Regions from separate parts of the Micromonospora sp. NPDC047730 genome, predicted to be linked through region 2. Evidence: riboswitches for the same ligand, from Rfam matches in the RefSeq annotation. Region 2 holds a riboswitch; each other region holds the start of a gene.
The links. A riboswitch is a leader RNA that binds a small molecule or an ion and turns the genes downstream of it on or off. The one in region 2 is predicted to bind S-adenosylmethionine.
Positions count from the first base shown of each region.

Region 1: linked by a shared signal. The riboswitch ahead of thrC (threonine synthase) and the one ahead of ACGF5G_RS18390 (ABC transporter substrate-binding protein) in region 2 are both predicted to bind S-adenosylmethionine.
Region 3: linked by a shared signal. The riboswitch ahead of ACGF5G_RS19745 (aminotransferase class V-fold PLP-dependent enzyme) and the one ahead of ACGF5G_RS18390 (ABC transporter substrate-binding protein) in region 2 are both predicted to bind S-adenosylmethionine.

Region 1 covers NZ_JBIDCU010000008.1:85,646-90,376, forward strand. Annotated here, with positions in the region: gene ACGF5G_RS19645 (DUF4232 domain-containing protein) at 1-304, opposite strand, end outside; gene ACGF5G_RS19650 (hypothetical protein) at 647-1,570, shown strand; gene ACGF5G_RS19655 (hypothetical protein) at 1,656-2,387, opposite strand; SAM riboswitch class I at 2,668-2,803, shown strand; gene thrC (threonine synthase) at 2,814-4,100, shown strand; gene ACGF5G_RS19665 (LysR family transcriptional regulator) at 4,128-4,731, opposite strand, start outside.
Region 2 covers NZ_JBIDCU010000007.1:159,191-163,921, reverse strand. Annotated here, with positions in the region: gene ACGF5G_RS18400 (amino acid ABC transporter ATP-binding protein) at 1-466, opposite strand, end outside; gene ACGF5G_RS18395 (amino acid ABC transporter permease) at 463-1,242, opposite strand; gene ACGF5G_RS18390 (ABC transporter substrate-binding protein) at 1,284-2,138, opposite strand; SAM riboswitch class IV at 2,406-2,517, opposite strand; gene ACGF5G_RS18385 (proprotein convertase P-domain-containing protein) at 2,950-4,731, opposite strand, start outside.
Region 3 covers NZ_JBIDCU010000008.1:106,972-111,702, forward strand. Annotated here, with positions in the region: gene ACGF5G_RS19735 (metal-dependent phosphohydrolase) at 1-592, opposite strand, end outside; gene ACGF5G_RS19740 (aromatic acid exporter family protein) at 667-1,923, shown strand; gene ACGF5G_RS19745 (aminotransferase class V-fold PLP-dependent enzyme) at 1,962-3,260, opposite strand; SAM riboswitch class IV at 3,307-3,428, opposite strand; gene ACGF5G_RS19750 (PrsW family intramembrane metalloprotease) at 3,492-4,731, shown strand, end outside.

The DNA of each region.
Region 1 (4,731 bases), on a different contig from region 2:
GGCCGGCCATCGCGACCCCGAGTGCCCGTGCCGGTCCTGGAACTCCACCGCGCGAGCACGGTACGGGTCGGTGCGCGGGGGTCGCCATCGCCTGATCATCGCACCGGTGCGTCGCCGAGCCTCGGACACCCGGCCGGCGGAGGGTCCGGCGGTGCTGTCGAGCTGCCCCACCTGAGGGGCCGGCCGGACCGGGCCACCCGCGCGGTGCCTGTCGAGCTGAATCGTCTACGACATCACCCGTCCCAACTTGGGCGAGGTGATCGGTGTGCGGACCCAGGCGGCGCCGAGCGGTCCGTAATGGCATGGCGCCGGTGAGTGAGAATCGGGTATGCCCACCTCGCCCGCCGTGCCGCAGCCTGAGCCGCCCGCCGAGCCGTCGCCCGTGCCACCGGCTGAGCCGTCCACGTCCCGCTCCGTGTCGCCACCTGCGCCGCCGTCCGTGTCGCCACCTGCGCCGCCGTCCGTGCCGGCGGCTGCGCCGTTGCCCGCGTCTCCGTCCGTGCCGGCGGCTGCGCCGTCGCCCGCGCCGCCGTCCGCACCGCCACCGGAGCAGCCGTCCGGGCGGGCGCCCGGGCCGAAAGCCTGGGCCGTGCTGGCGGATGAGCGACTGCCCGGGTTTCGCGGGCTTTCGCCGAAGCAGCGCGCGGTGTACGCGACCGCCGCCGCCGTCATCGTCGTGGTCGGCATGCTGTTCGCCTACCAGGCGAACTTCCTCCTGGACCGGTCGACGGCCACCGAGCGGGCCCGCTCGGACAGGCAGGCTGAGAAGGCGGTGGACCGTGAGCAGGCCGCGTTCGTGTCCACCGTCACTCCCCTCGACTACGACCGGGACCTGCCCGAGGCCTTCAGTGTGCTGCTCGACCGGCCGCTGACCGAAGGCGAGCAGGCCATCCTCACCGCCCTGAACGGCGACGCGTCAGAGGTGTGGGAGTTCCTGAAGCCGCTCGGCGGCCGGGTGGTCGAGCACGCGTCCTATGTGGCGCCGTTCGAGGACGGCAACGAGAACCGCGGTCACGCCCAGACGTTCGACCTGAACCTGAACAGCGATCGCGCCGCCGGACTCACGATCAACAACATGACCGCCGTCAAGGACTCGTGCCGCGTACCCACGGCGCAGACCGTCGTCACCCTTCCGCCGGCGGGCGCGGAGTCCCGGCAGGGGCTGCTGTGGGACCTGACCGGTGGGCCGACGGACGAGCCGCACGGCCCGTACGTCCTGGACGAGGGCGAGCCGCAGGAGGGTCGGCTGTACTTCCGCCGCAACGTCGTCGAGCTGGGCAACGGTCAGTCGAACATGGCGTTCCGCATCCAGCCGGAGGTGTCCACCCACACCTGCGAGTGGCACATCGTCGCCTCCTACACCGACACGACCGGTGCCCACGAGCAACGCATCCCGAGCGGCGCCGCCACGTTCACCACCGAGGCCATCCCGTCGCAGCCCGTCCAGTACTTCGAGCGTCCCCCGGCCTCGGGGTGGGGCTGCCTCGGCGCGGTGAGTCAGCAGGGTTGCCCGTCCACCGGGTCCATACGGCTACCGAGGCCACCAGCCCACCGGCCGGTTCCAGGCTGAGCTGGCCCCCGCCCGGCACGACCGGAGCCCGCGCCGGCGGATCGGCCGGCGCGGTCCTGGGCCCGGTACGACCCCCGGCGGGACGTCAGCGGGAACGGGGCCTGCGCTTGCGGTCGGGGGAGTCGGGGGAGTCTGGCGCGGTGCCGGAGCCGACGGTTTCCCCGTCGTCGGACGCGTCGGCAACCCGGGCGTCGGTGTGGCTCAGCTCGGCCAGCGTCGTTCCCCTGAGCTGGTAGACGGCGGTACGCCGGATGCTCAGCTCGGCCGTCGGGCCGTCCGCGGGCCGGGTCAGGTAGACCACCGTCGCCCTGCCGTCGCGCACGCTGATGCTCTCCACCGGCGTACGGTCGCCGAGGTCGACCTGGGCCTGGTAGTCCGGCTCGCCCTTGACGTTGCGCCAGGCGGCGAGAGTGAAGAAGCGGCCGGTGCCGCCGCCGTCGAGCATGATCACGCCGATCGCGTCGCCCGCGCCGTCGCCGTCGAGGTCGCCGATGGCGCACGGCCGCTGCAACTCCACCGTCGTGCCGTCCCGGTCGGACCAGCGACCGGCGGCGAGGCGGATCGGGGCGGCGTACCCGCGGTAGCGGACCCGGCTGCTGCCGATCCGGGTGTTGCGCAGTTCGAGGCAGGTGAGCTGGTCGCCGGTGCGGCGGGGGGTCGGGGTCGCCCAGGCGGCGTCGACGTCGTCCCGCTTCGCGCTGGCGGGCCGGTCGGCGGACCGGTCCCGCTTCTTCCGGTTGCCCGCGGAGCAGGCGGTGGTCACCGCCAGCAGGCAGGCCATGGAGAGCGCCACCACCGGGACGAGCTTGCGACGCATTCGCGCGTTCCTTTCCGTCAATGTGCCTGCACGGTAACGGGAGCGCGCCAGGGGCACACGACCGCTGCTGGTCGCCGTGTTCGGTCCGGGCAGGTGGGCGCGACACCCTGCTGCGCGCCCGGCGCCCCGCCGCCGGTTCCCGCTCCGCGGCAGCCTGAATCCGTACCGTCGAGGAGAGGCCGCCCCTGCGGCTCGGCGGCGACTGCGGGATCGCTCACATCCTGGGATCTGCCATCGATCCGGGCGGCGTCGGTGCTTAAACTCGCAGGTACAACTGCATACCTCATCCAGAGGGGCTGAGGGATACGGCCCGACGACGCCCCGGCAACCACCCCGCGCGCTCACCGCTGAGCGACCGACGGGGCAGGTGCCAATTCCGTCCCCGCCGCAGGGTGCGATGCGGGGAAAGATGAGAGGACCCTCGACATGACGTCGACGTTCGCCGTCTCCGGCATCGACACCACCACCAGCCCCGCCCGCGCCCTGGTCTGCCGCGCCTGTTCGGCCCGCTACCCGCTCGCCGCCCAGCACGCCTGCTACGAGTGTTTCGGCCCGCTGGAGGTCGACTACGACGCCGCCGCGCTGGCGACGGTCACCCGGGAGCAGATCGAGGCCGGTCCGCAGAACATCTGGCGGTACGCCGCGCTGCTGCCCGCCGGCCAGGACCCGGCGACCAGGGTCACCCTCGACCCGGGCTTCACCCCGCTGGTCGCCGCCCCGCACCTCGCGGCCGAGCTGGGCATCACCGCCCCGCTCTGGGTCAAGGACGACAGCGGCAACCCGACCCACTCGTTCAAGGACCGGGTGGTCTCGGTCGCGCTGACCGCCGCCCGGGCGCTCGGCTTCAGCCGCTACGCCTGCGCCTCCACCGGCAACCTGGCCAACTCGGTCGCCGCGCACGCCGCCCGCGCCGGGGCGCCGTCGGTGGTCTTCATCCCCGGCGACCTGGAGCAGGGCAAGGTCGTCACGACCGCCGTCTACGGCGGCGAGCTGGTCGCCGTCGACGGCTCGTACGACGACGTGAACCGGCTCTGCGGCGAGCTGGTGGAGACGGACGAGTTCGAGGACACCGCGTTCGTCAACGTCAACGTCCGCCCCTACTACGCCGAGGGGTCGAAGACGCTCGGCTACGAGGTGGCCGAGCAGCTCGGCTGGCGGATCCCGGCCCAGGTGGTCATCCCGATGGCCTCCGGGGAGCTGCTCACCAAGATCGACAAGGCGTTCGCCGAGCTGGTCGAGATCGGCCTGGTCGAGGCGCCGGCCGGCGGCTGGAAGGTCTTCGGCGCCCAGTCGGCCGGCTGCAACCCGATCGCCGCCGCCCTGCACGCCGACACCGACACGATCACCCCGGTCAAGCCGACGGGCATCGCCAAGTCGCTGAACATCGGCGACCCGGCCGCCGGCCTCTACGCGTTGGAGGCGGTGCGCCGCACCGGGGGCTGGATGGAGTACGTCGACGACGACGAGATCCGCGCCGGCATCCGGCTGCTGGCCCGCACCACCGGCGTGTTCGCCGAGACCGCCGGCGGGGTGACGGTGGCGGTGCTGCGCAAGCTGGTCGAGTCCGGCCGGCTCGACCCGACCGCGGAGACCGTCGTCTTCAACACCGGCGAGGGGCTCAAGACCCTCGACGCGATCGCCACCCAGGCCGGCCCCACCCACCGCATCAGGCCCTCGCTGCGCGCCGCCCGCGACGCCGGCCTCCTCGGCTGAGGTCCGAGGCCGGTGACCGCTCGCGGCTCAGCCGCCGGCCCGGCCCGCCCCGGCACCGGTCGCGCGACGCGTCCCGACGCCGGCCACCCGGTCCGGTCTGCCACCGGCCGGCGTGGTCGCGCCGTGCAGGTGGCGCGCGACCGTCGCGGCGACCTGACGGAAGGCGAGCACGGCGGCACGGCGGTCGTGCCGCCGGGCGGCCGCGACGAAGGGCACCGGGGCGACCTCGGACAGCTCCACGAAGCGCAGCTCCGCGAGGGGCGAGAGCCCGCGTGCCGTGCGGGGGCCCACGGCCACCACCGCCGGGTCCTGGAGGATCAGGTACGCCATCTCCGCCGGCGAGGTGACCGTCACCCCGCGCTGCTGCGGCGGGCAGCCGTCGCGGTAGTCGTTGAGCAGCCAGTAGTCGCGGATCGTCGGCACGTCCTCGATCCGGGGCATGGCCAGCGTGAGCACGTCCGCCAGCGACACCGCCGCGCCGGCGTCGGCCAGGGGATGCCGGGCGCTGAGCGCGAGGACGCGGGGCTCGGCGAACAGCACCGTCCAGTCGTGCCGTTCGGGGTCCAGCGGCAGCCGGGTGAGCGCCACGTCGATCTGGTCCTCCAGCAGGGCGGTGTACAGCCCGCCCACG
Region 2 (4,731 bases):
GGGCGATCGCGACCCGCTGCTGCTGCCCGCCCGACAGGTGCGCCGGCCGGGCGTCGGCCTTGGCCGCGAGCCCCACCAGCTCCAGGTGGTCGCGGGCGACCGCCGCCGCCTCGTCCTCACCAAGCTTCCTGATCCGGCGCAGCGCGAGGGTGATGTTGCGCAGCACGCTCATGTGCGGGAAGAGGTTGAACTGCTGGAAGACCATGCCGACCCGCTGCCGCAGGGCATCCGGGTCGTCGCCCAGCACGCTGCGCCCGTCGAGCAGCACGTCGCCCCGATCGGGCTCGATGAGCCGGTTGATGGTGCGCAGAAGCGTGGACTTGCCCGAGCCGGACGGGCCGATCACGCAGGCCGTCGCGCCCCGCGCGACGTCCAGGTCCACGCCGCGCAGCACCCGGTGCGACCCGAAGGCCAGGTGCACGTCGCGGACGCTCAGGCTCACCGAGGTCGTCGTGTCGATGCTCATCGCTGGTTTCCTCCCGCCGCCCCCGGCAGCGCCAGGTCGAGGTCGTCTTCGGCGTCGGCGGGCGCGGCGGCCTGCCGGCCGTGCCGCAGCCGCCGGTCGATCCAGTTCACGACGTGGGTCAGCGGCACGGTCAGCGCCAGGTAGAACAGGCCGGCCAGCAGCAGCGCCGACTGGTTGCCGGTGTTCGCCGCGTAGTCCTGCCCGATCCGGAACAGCTCCCGCTGGCTGGCCAGCAGGCCGAGGAAGTAGACCAGGCTGGAGTCCTTGATCAGCGCGATCAGCTGGTTCACCCAGGCCGGCAGCACCCGGCGGATGCCCTGCGGCACGATCACCAGGCGCATCGCCTCGCCCCAGGACAGGCCCAGCGCCCGGGCCCCCTCCAGCTGGGCGGCCTCCACCGACTGGATGCCGGAGCGGAAGATCTCGCCGATGTAGGCCGCCGCGATCAGCGACAGCGCCAGGATGCCCAGGGGATACGGGTTGGGGCCCCACACCTCCATGCCCAGCGGCGCCAGACCGACGCCGATGAGCAGGATGGTCGCCGCGGCCGGCAGGCCGCGGAAAACGTCGGTGTAGACCCGCGCCGGCCAGCGCAACCATCGGGTACGCGAGATGCCGGCGACGGCCAGCCCCATGCCCAGCACCGAGCCGAGCAGGGCGGCGGAGATCGCGAGGATCAGCGTGTTGGGCAGCCCGACCGTCAGCATCTCGGGCAGCGCCTCGCGCATGGAGTCCCAGTCGAAGAAGGTCTCCCACAGGGTGCTCAACGGATCCATCGTGTTCTCCTACCGTCCCGCTCGCTCGTCGTCCGTACGTGTCAGGAGGCGGCCGAGGCCGACGGCACCGGGACGGTGCCGCTGCCCGGCTTGAAGTCGGCGGGGATCGGGCGGCCCGGGTAGTACTGGGCCTGCAGGCGGCTCCACGTGCCGTCGGCGATCACCTCGTCGAGGCCCTTGTTCAGCGCCTCGCGCAGCTTGTCGTTGCCCTTGGCGAACGCGTACGCCGTCGGGGCCGGGCTGAGCAGCTTCCCCGCCACCTTGATCTTGCCGTTGCTGTCGGCGGCCGACTTGTCGCCGATCTCGGCGGGGGCGATCCAGGCGTCGGCGGTGCCGGCCTTGAGCTGGTTGATCGCGCCGTTGTAGTCGGGCACCCGGACCGGGTCGAGGCCCTCGCCGGTCGCGTAGTCGTCCTGGACGGTGCCCTGCACGACCACGACCCGCTTGCCGGCGAGCTGGTCGAAACCGGTGATCGACGAATTGGCCGGCACGTCGAGCCCGAAGTGGCCGAAATCGTAGCCGTTGCCGAAGTCGACGGTCTTCTTGCGGGCCTCGGTGATGGTGATCGAGGAGCTGCCGACGTCGAACTTGCGGTTGTTGACCTGCGAGAGCAGCGCGGAGAAGTCCGTCCCGACGAACTCGACCTTCAGGCCGACCTTCGCGGCGACCGCGGTGAGCAGGTCGTTGTCGAAGCCGGTGAACTTGCCGTCCTTGAGGTAGACGTTCGGCGGGGCGTCCGTGAGCGTGCCGGTGCGCAGCACACCCGGCTGGAGCAGGTTGTACGGGTTGTCGGTCGCCTCGGACGCGTCGTCGCCGCAGGCGGTCAGAGCGGTGGCGGCGAGGACGGCGGCGACGCCGAGGGCGGCGGCGCGGGTGAGGGCGGGAAGGAATCGCACAGGTGTCTCCGAAAGGGGTCTCCGACGGCGGGCACGGGCGTGCGTCGCCGGCGGTGCGCCCGGTGGGCGTACCGCTGGGGTGGTCCTGGGAAGGGGGTCTGGTGCGTGGCTAGCGCGGGTCGCCGGGGCGACACGAGGCGCTGCAGACCCGCATCATGTCGACGTGGCGGCGCCGGGTCAGGGGCGGCGTCGGGGCCGCGGCGGGGACCGTCGGTACGCAGATGCGGAAGGACATGGCTCTCCTCGGTCGTTGCTGACCTGGGAACCAGGCCACGCTTGCACCGGAGCTGCTCCGGTGCCTGGTCTTCACCCGGGGCACCCCTGCGCGGACGAGGGTTGCCGGCCAGCGAGCCGGGGCTTGACGCTGGCGCTCATGACCTGCCGACGAGGCTAGCAGCCCCCCGTGGTGGCGCGTCCAGCCGCTATGACCACCCTCACGTGGCGCCGCCCGGCGCGAGCGGAGACGCTGCCGACCAGGCGGCGAATTGAGGCTGACCCCGACGCCGAGCCCGGTAGCGAACCCACGCCGAACCCGGGGCCGAACCGGCGGGCTCCGGTCACTCCTCGATCGCGCCGCCCACGTGCCGCGGGTGCTACCGGACGGTGTAGCCGGGGGTCGGTGGCGCGGCGGGCGAGGTGGTCGGCGAACCCGGTCTGCTCGCGCAGCGTCTTCGAAGAACTTCGCCTTGAGTCCAGCAGAAACGGACACGGTCCTCGCAACTCCCAGAAGGTCTGGGTGTTGCGAGGACCGCTAGATCCCGAGGTTCAGCCGGGGTCCCGGTGTAGGGGTGCGCTGGTGGCGCCGTTGCCGCTAGAGCGTCAGCGTCCAGGTGTTGAGGTAGCCGGTGTCGCCGGAGGCGGCGTCCTGCACCCGCAGCTTCCAGGTGCCGTTACGGGCCTCGGAGGAGAGGTTGACGGTGTAGGTCTGGTTGATGTTGTCGGTCGAGCCGCCGGTGCGGTTGTGCAGGGTGTAGGCGGTGCCGTCGGGGGCGATGAGGGTGACGACGAGGTCACCGATGTAGGTGTGGACGATGTTCACGGCGACGGTGCTTGCGGTGGAGGCGTTGCCGGAGCAGCCGCTGATGGTGATCGAGCTTTCCACCGTGGTGTTGTCGCCGATGCTGACGTCGGTGCCGTTCGTGCCGGTGCAGCCCGGGGGCGTCCCGCCGACCAGGTTGAGCGTCCAGGTGTTGAGGTAGCCGGTGTCGCCGGAGGCGGCGTCCTGCACCCGCAGCTTCCAGGTGCCGTTGGCGGCCTCGCTGGAGAGGTTGACGGTGTAGGTCTGGTTGATGTTGTCGGTCGAGCCGCCGCTGCGGTTGTGCAGGGTGTAGGCGGTGCCGTCGGGGGCGACGAGGCTGACGACGAGGTCACCGATGTAGGTGTGGACGATGTTCACGGCGACGGTGCTTGCGGTGGAGGCGTTGCCGGAGCAGCCGCTGATGGTGATCGAGCTTTCCACCGTGGTGTTGTCGCCGATGCTGACGTCGGTGCCGTTGGTCTGCGAGCAGCCGGGCGGCCCGTTGACCGTCAACGTGTACGACGCGGTCTGGGTGGTGACCGTGCCGGTGCCGGTGACGGTCACCGGGTAGGTGCCCGGCGCGGTGGTGCCGGTGGTGGAGATGGTCATCGTGGCGGAGTTGCCGGAGGTGACCGACGCCGGGCTGAAGCTCGCCGTGGCCCCGGCGGGCAGGCCGTTGGCGGAGAACGTCACGTTCTGCGCGCTGCCGACCGTGGTGGTGGTGCCGACGGTCGCGGTGACCGAGCTGCCCGGGTTGACCGTTCCGGAGGTGGGCGACACCGACATGGCGAAGTCCTGCGTCGGCGTGCTGATGTTGCCGACGTAGAGCAGCTTGTTCGGTGAGCCGGTGCCCGGGTTGGTGACCTTGCCGTTGGTCGCGTCGTTGACGAGCTTGTCGCGGACCTGCTGCGGGGTGTACGACGGGTTGGCGGCGAGGACCAGCGCGGCCGCGCCGGCCACGTGCGGGGTGGCCATCGACGTGCCGCTGATGGTGTTGGTGGCGCTGTCGCCGGTGTGCCACGCCGAGGTGATCGACGAGCCCGGGGCGAAGATGTCCAGGCAGGTGCCGATGTTGGAGTAGTCCGCCCGGGCGTCGGTGCTGGTGGTCGCCCCCACGGTGATCGCGTTGGGGGTGCTGGCCGGCGAGACGCCGCAGGCGTCGGCGGAGTAGTCGTTGCCGGCCGCGATGGCGTAGCTGACGCCGTCGGCGATGGAGGCCGTCACCGCGTCGTTGACGGCCTGGTCCTTCCCGCCGCCGAGGCTCATGTTGGCCACCGCCAGCTCGCCGGGGTCGTGGTCGCCGGTGACCCAGTCGATGCCCGCGATCACCCCGGCGTACGTGCCGCTGCCCCCACAGTCGAGGACCCGGACGCCGACCAGGGTGGCGTTCTTGGCCATGCCGTACGCGGTGCCGCCCACAGTGCCCGCGACGTGGGTGCCGTGGCCGTTGCAGTCGTCGGCCGCGCCGCCGTCGACCGAGTCGAAACCGGTGACCGCGCGGCCACCGAAGTCGCTGTGCGAGAACCGGATGCCGGTGTCGATGATGTACGCCCGGACGCCGGAGCCGCCGTTCGG
Region 3 (4,731 bases), on a different contig from region 2:
GGGCTTCCCAGCGGGTGGCCAGCGGCGGCAGCCGGAACAGGGCCGGCAGGGCGAGCAGCCCGGCGAGCACCCGGGCGCGGCCGGCCCGGAAGACCGGGTCGGGCACGTGCGCGTACTCCCGGCGGATCGCGGCGGCGTAGTGGTCGTACGCCCCGGGTGGCGCGGCCAGGACGGCGAGGTCGGCGTCGCAGAGCAGCGCGCCGTCGGCGTCGCCCGGGTCGACGGCGTGCCCGGCGGTGAGCAGGACCAGCCGGCGGACCTCGGCCACGGCGTCGGCCGGCAGCCCCGACCGGGTGAGCAGGGCGTCGGCGAGCGCCGCGCTGTCCCGCTCGTTGGCGTCGCCCTCGGCGCGCGGGTCGTAGACCGCGTCGTGGCACCAGGCCGCGAGGCGCACCAGGTCCGGCCGCGCGGCGGACGACGCGTGCGCGTCGACCACGTCGAGGACGACGGTCAGGTGGGCGACCGTGTGGTGGTGCCGGTGCGGTTCCCGCCAGCGCCCCAGCAGCTCCGCCCCGGCGCGGTCCCGCTGCGCCGGGTCGGTCGCCCCGGCGCCCCGGGCCGCCGCCCGCCACCGGTCGAGAAGGTCGGCCATGCGGCCGAGTCTGCCGCACCGCCGCCGACACGGAGGATTCACCCGCCCCGGTACGGGTAGTCCCCGCCATGGCCGTGGCCCGGGACCGTCGACTCTCGCTGGTGCGGCGCGCCATCCGACGCGACGGCGGAACGGACATCGACGCGGCCCGCATCGCCGACGCGATGGAGAAGCTGCGGCACCGCGGCAGGGCGACCCTGCACGACCGGCTGCACCGGGTGCGGATGGCGTGGGGCCTGGCCGTGCAGGCCGGCCTCGCCGCCGGCCTGTCCTGGTGGGCGGCGCACAATCTGCTGGGCAACCCGGAGCCGGTGTTCGCGCCGATCTCCGCGGTCGGCACCCTCGCCGCCTCGGTCGGCCAGCGGCTCCGCCGCACGGTCGAGCTGATCGTGGGGGTCGCGGTCGGCGTTGCCGTCGGCGACTTCCTCATCTACCTGGTCGGCGCCGGGGCGTGGCAGCTCGGCCTCGTGGTGACCGGGTCGATCGTGCTGACCATCTTCGCCGGCGCCAGCGTCTCCATCGTCATCCAGGCGGCGGCCACGGCCGTGCTGATCGTCACGCTGAGCCCGAAGACCGCGAACCTGGAGATCCCCCGGTTCGTCGACGCGTTCGTCGGCGGCGGGATCGCGTTGCTGGTCACCTCGGTCCTGCTGCCGCTCAATCCGCTCCGCGTGATCAACCGGGCCGCCCGGCCGGCGCTCGACCTGCTCGCCGCCCAGCTCGACGGCGCCGCCGACGCCCTCCGCCAACGGGACCGCGACAAGGCCCAACAAGCCCTGGACCGGCTGCGCAACAACCAGGAGGAGCTGTCCACCTTCACCGAGGCGATCGAGGGGGCGAAGGAGACCGCCGTCCTCTCGCCGGCCCGGTGGCACCGGCGGGACGAACTCACCCACTACGCCGAGGCCGCCGACCCGATCGACCGGGCGATGCGCAACGCCGGCACGCTGATCCGGCGCGCGGTCACCCTGATCGAGGACGAGGAGCCCGTGCCGGAGCCGATGCCGGATGCGGCGGCCCACCTCGCCGAGTCGGTACGCCTGCTCAAGCACGAGTTCGCCGTCGGCGAGGAGCCGGAGAAGGCACGGGAGCGGGCGCTGCGCGCGGTCAGCGAGGCCGGCCGGGCGTACGCCGCGGGGGTGGGCTTCTCCGGCAGCGTGGTGATCGCGCAGGTGCGCACCACGGCCAGCGACCTGCTGGTGGCCTCCGGGATCAGCCAGGAGGAGGCGAACCGCCTGGTCCGGGAGTCCTTCGGCGACCAGGACACCCCGAGCGGCCAGGCCGAGCCGGCCGCCGCCCCGAAGCCGCCCACCGCCCCGCCGGTCGGCTGACCCGCCGCCCCGCGGGCCAGCCGTGCGGCGGCGGTCGTTCAGGCCGCCGCGGCGAGGGCGGCGAGCAGCCGGTCCACGTGTTCCGCCGTGCTGCCCAGGCCGACGCTCGCGCGCAGGGCGGTCGGCGGCAGGTCCCGCCGGCCGCTGCGCGCCGCCGCCTCGGCGAGCAGTCGCCGGGCCAGCGGGTGGGCGCAGAAGAGGCCGTCGCGCACCCCGATGTCGTGGTTGCCGGCCAGGTCCGCCGCCACGTCCGCCGAGTCCCGGCCGGCCACCACGAACGACACGATGCCCACCCGCGGCGCGTCCGGCCCGAAGGTGCGCAGCTCCACCACGTGCGGCAGGGCCGCCAGGCCGCGGCGCAGCCGGGCCAGCAGGGCCTGCTCGGCGTCGTGCAGCGCCGCCCGGTCGGCCCCGGCCAGGGCGCCGCAGACCGCCGCGAGGGCGACCGCGCCGAGCAGGTTCGGCGTGCCCGCCTCGTGCCGGGCCGGTCCGGTCGCCCAGCGTACGTCGTGGGTGGCCGCGCCGACGTGACCGGTGGCGCCCCCGCCGGCCAGGTACGGCGGCGCGGCGTCCAGCCAGTCCGCCCGCCCGACGAGCACGCCCGCGCCGAACGGCGCGTACAGCTTGTGGCCGGAGACCGCGAGGTAGTCGACGTCGAGGGCGGCGATGTCCACCGGCGCGTGCGGGGCGAGCTGCGCGGCGTCCACGGCGATCCGGGCCCCGTGCCGCCGGGCCACCCGGGCCAGCTCCGCCACCGGCCAGCGCTCGCCGGTCACGTTGCTCGCCCCGGTCACCGCGACGAGCACGGGCGGGTGGCGGTCGGCGCCGGGGCCGCCCCCCGCGCCCGGCCTGCGCAGCTCGGTGAGGGCGGCGTCCAGCGCCCGGACCGCCTCGGCCGGCTCCCGCGGCACCGGCAGCCGGACCGATCCGCGCGGCCAGGGCAGCAGGTTCGCGTGGTGCTCCCCGCCGAAGGTCACCACCGTGGTGCCGGCGGGCAGCACCCGGGCCAGCAGGTTCAGCGCGTCCGTGGTGTTGCGGGTGAAGAGCACGTGGTCGCCGGCGCGGGCGCCGAAGAAGTCGCCGACGGTCTGCCGGGCGCGCTCGTAGGCGAGGGTGCAGCGCCGTGACAGGGCCCCCGCGCCGCGATGCACGCTGGCGTACCAGGGGAGCAGCTCGGCCACCGCGTCGGCGGCGGCCCGCGCGCACGGCGCGGTGGCCGCGTAGTCCAGGTTGACCTGGCCCGGCACGCCGAGCACGTCGAGCGGCCCGGCGGCCGCGGGCGGCGGCGCGGTCCGCGTCGGGTGCGGAGCGGGCGGGGGTACGAGGGTGACGGTCATCGGCCGACCTCCGGGTCCGGGGACCCCGGGTGGGCACACCGGGCGGGGTCCGCGCTTGCCCGGCACGCGAATCGGGCCGGGCCCGGTCATCACCCGGGGCACCCCACCGCGAACCTCGACGAGGGTTGCCGGCCAGCAAGCCGGGGCTTGACGCTGGCGCTCGTGACCTGCCAGCAGCATAGCGCGCGGATGCGCCCGGTCCAGCCGGCCGGGGGTGACTACGCTGACCGCATGGCCGACACCCCGCCCGGCGCACCCCTGCCGCCGTCGCCGACCGTGCCCGCCGTCCCGCCGTCGGGCGCGGCCGCTCCCCGGATGCCGCTGCGCCGGCTGGGCTGGCGGCGGGCCCTGGTGCTGGCCGGGGTCGTCCTGCTGATCGCCGCCTGCGCGGTGTTCATGGTCTTCACGCTCGGCGAGAGCCTCGGCGTGCAGGCGCTGCTGATCGGCCTGGTCGCGGCGATCCTCCCGGTTCCGGTGCTGGTGGGCTGTTTCCTCTGGCTCGACCGGTACGAACCGGAACCGCTGAAATACCTGATCTTCTGCTTCGCCTGGGGCGCGTTCGTCTCGACCGCCGCCTCGCTGACCGTCAACGAGTTCTCGTCCGGGCTCTTCGACGACTGGGGGCTGCCGACCGCGCTGACGGCGGTGCTGGTCGCGCCGTTCATCGAGGAGCTCACCAAGGCGCTCGGGCCGATCCTGCTGCTGATCTTCCGCCGCCGGGAGATCTCCGGGATCACCGACGCCCTGGTCTACTGCGGGCTCTCCGCGATCGGGTTCGCCATGGTGGAGAACATCCTCTACCTGGGCGGCTACGGCTACGCCACCGGCGTCGAACGGTACGGCCCGGCGACCGGCACGCAGCAGGTCATCGCGATCTTCATCGTCCGGATCCTGCTCTTCGGCTTCGCCCACCCGCTGTTCACCTCGATGACCGGGGTCGGGCTGGGCATTGCCGCCCGCACCGCCGACCGGCGCGTCCGGGTGCTCGCCCCGATCGCCGGCCTGCTGCTGGCGATGATGCTGCACGGCCTGTGGAACCTGCTGCCCACGCTCACCCAGGCCACCGGCGAGGCGCTGATCATGCTGTACGGCTTCATCGGCGTGATGGTGCCGATCTTCTTCGGCATGGTCGGGCTGGCCGTGTGGCTGCGGGCCTGGGAGGGGCGGCTCACCGAACGCACCCTGCCGGACTACGTCCGGGCCGGCTGGCTGACCCCGCCGGAGGTGGCGGCGCTGAGCAGCCTGGGGCGACGGCACGCGGCCCGGGTGTGGGCCAAGCGGGTGGCCGGGGACGCCGGCGTGCGGGCCATGCGCGGCTACCAGTTCGCGGCGACCCGGCTGGCGCTGCTGCGCGACGGCGCGCTGCGCGGCCTGGACCGCAGGCCGGCGGACCGGGAACGGACGGCGCGGGAGGAACGGGAGCTGCTGGAGGCGATCGCCGCGTACCGGTCGTTCTTCGTGGGGAGGGATC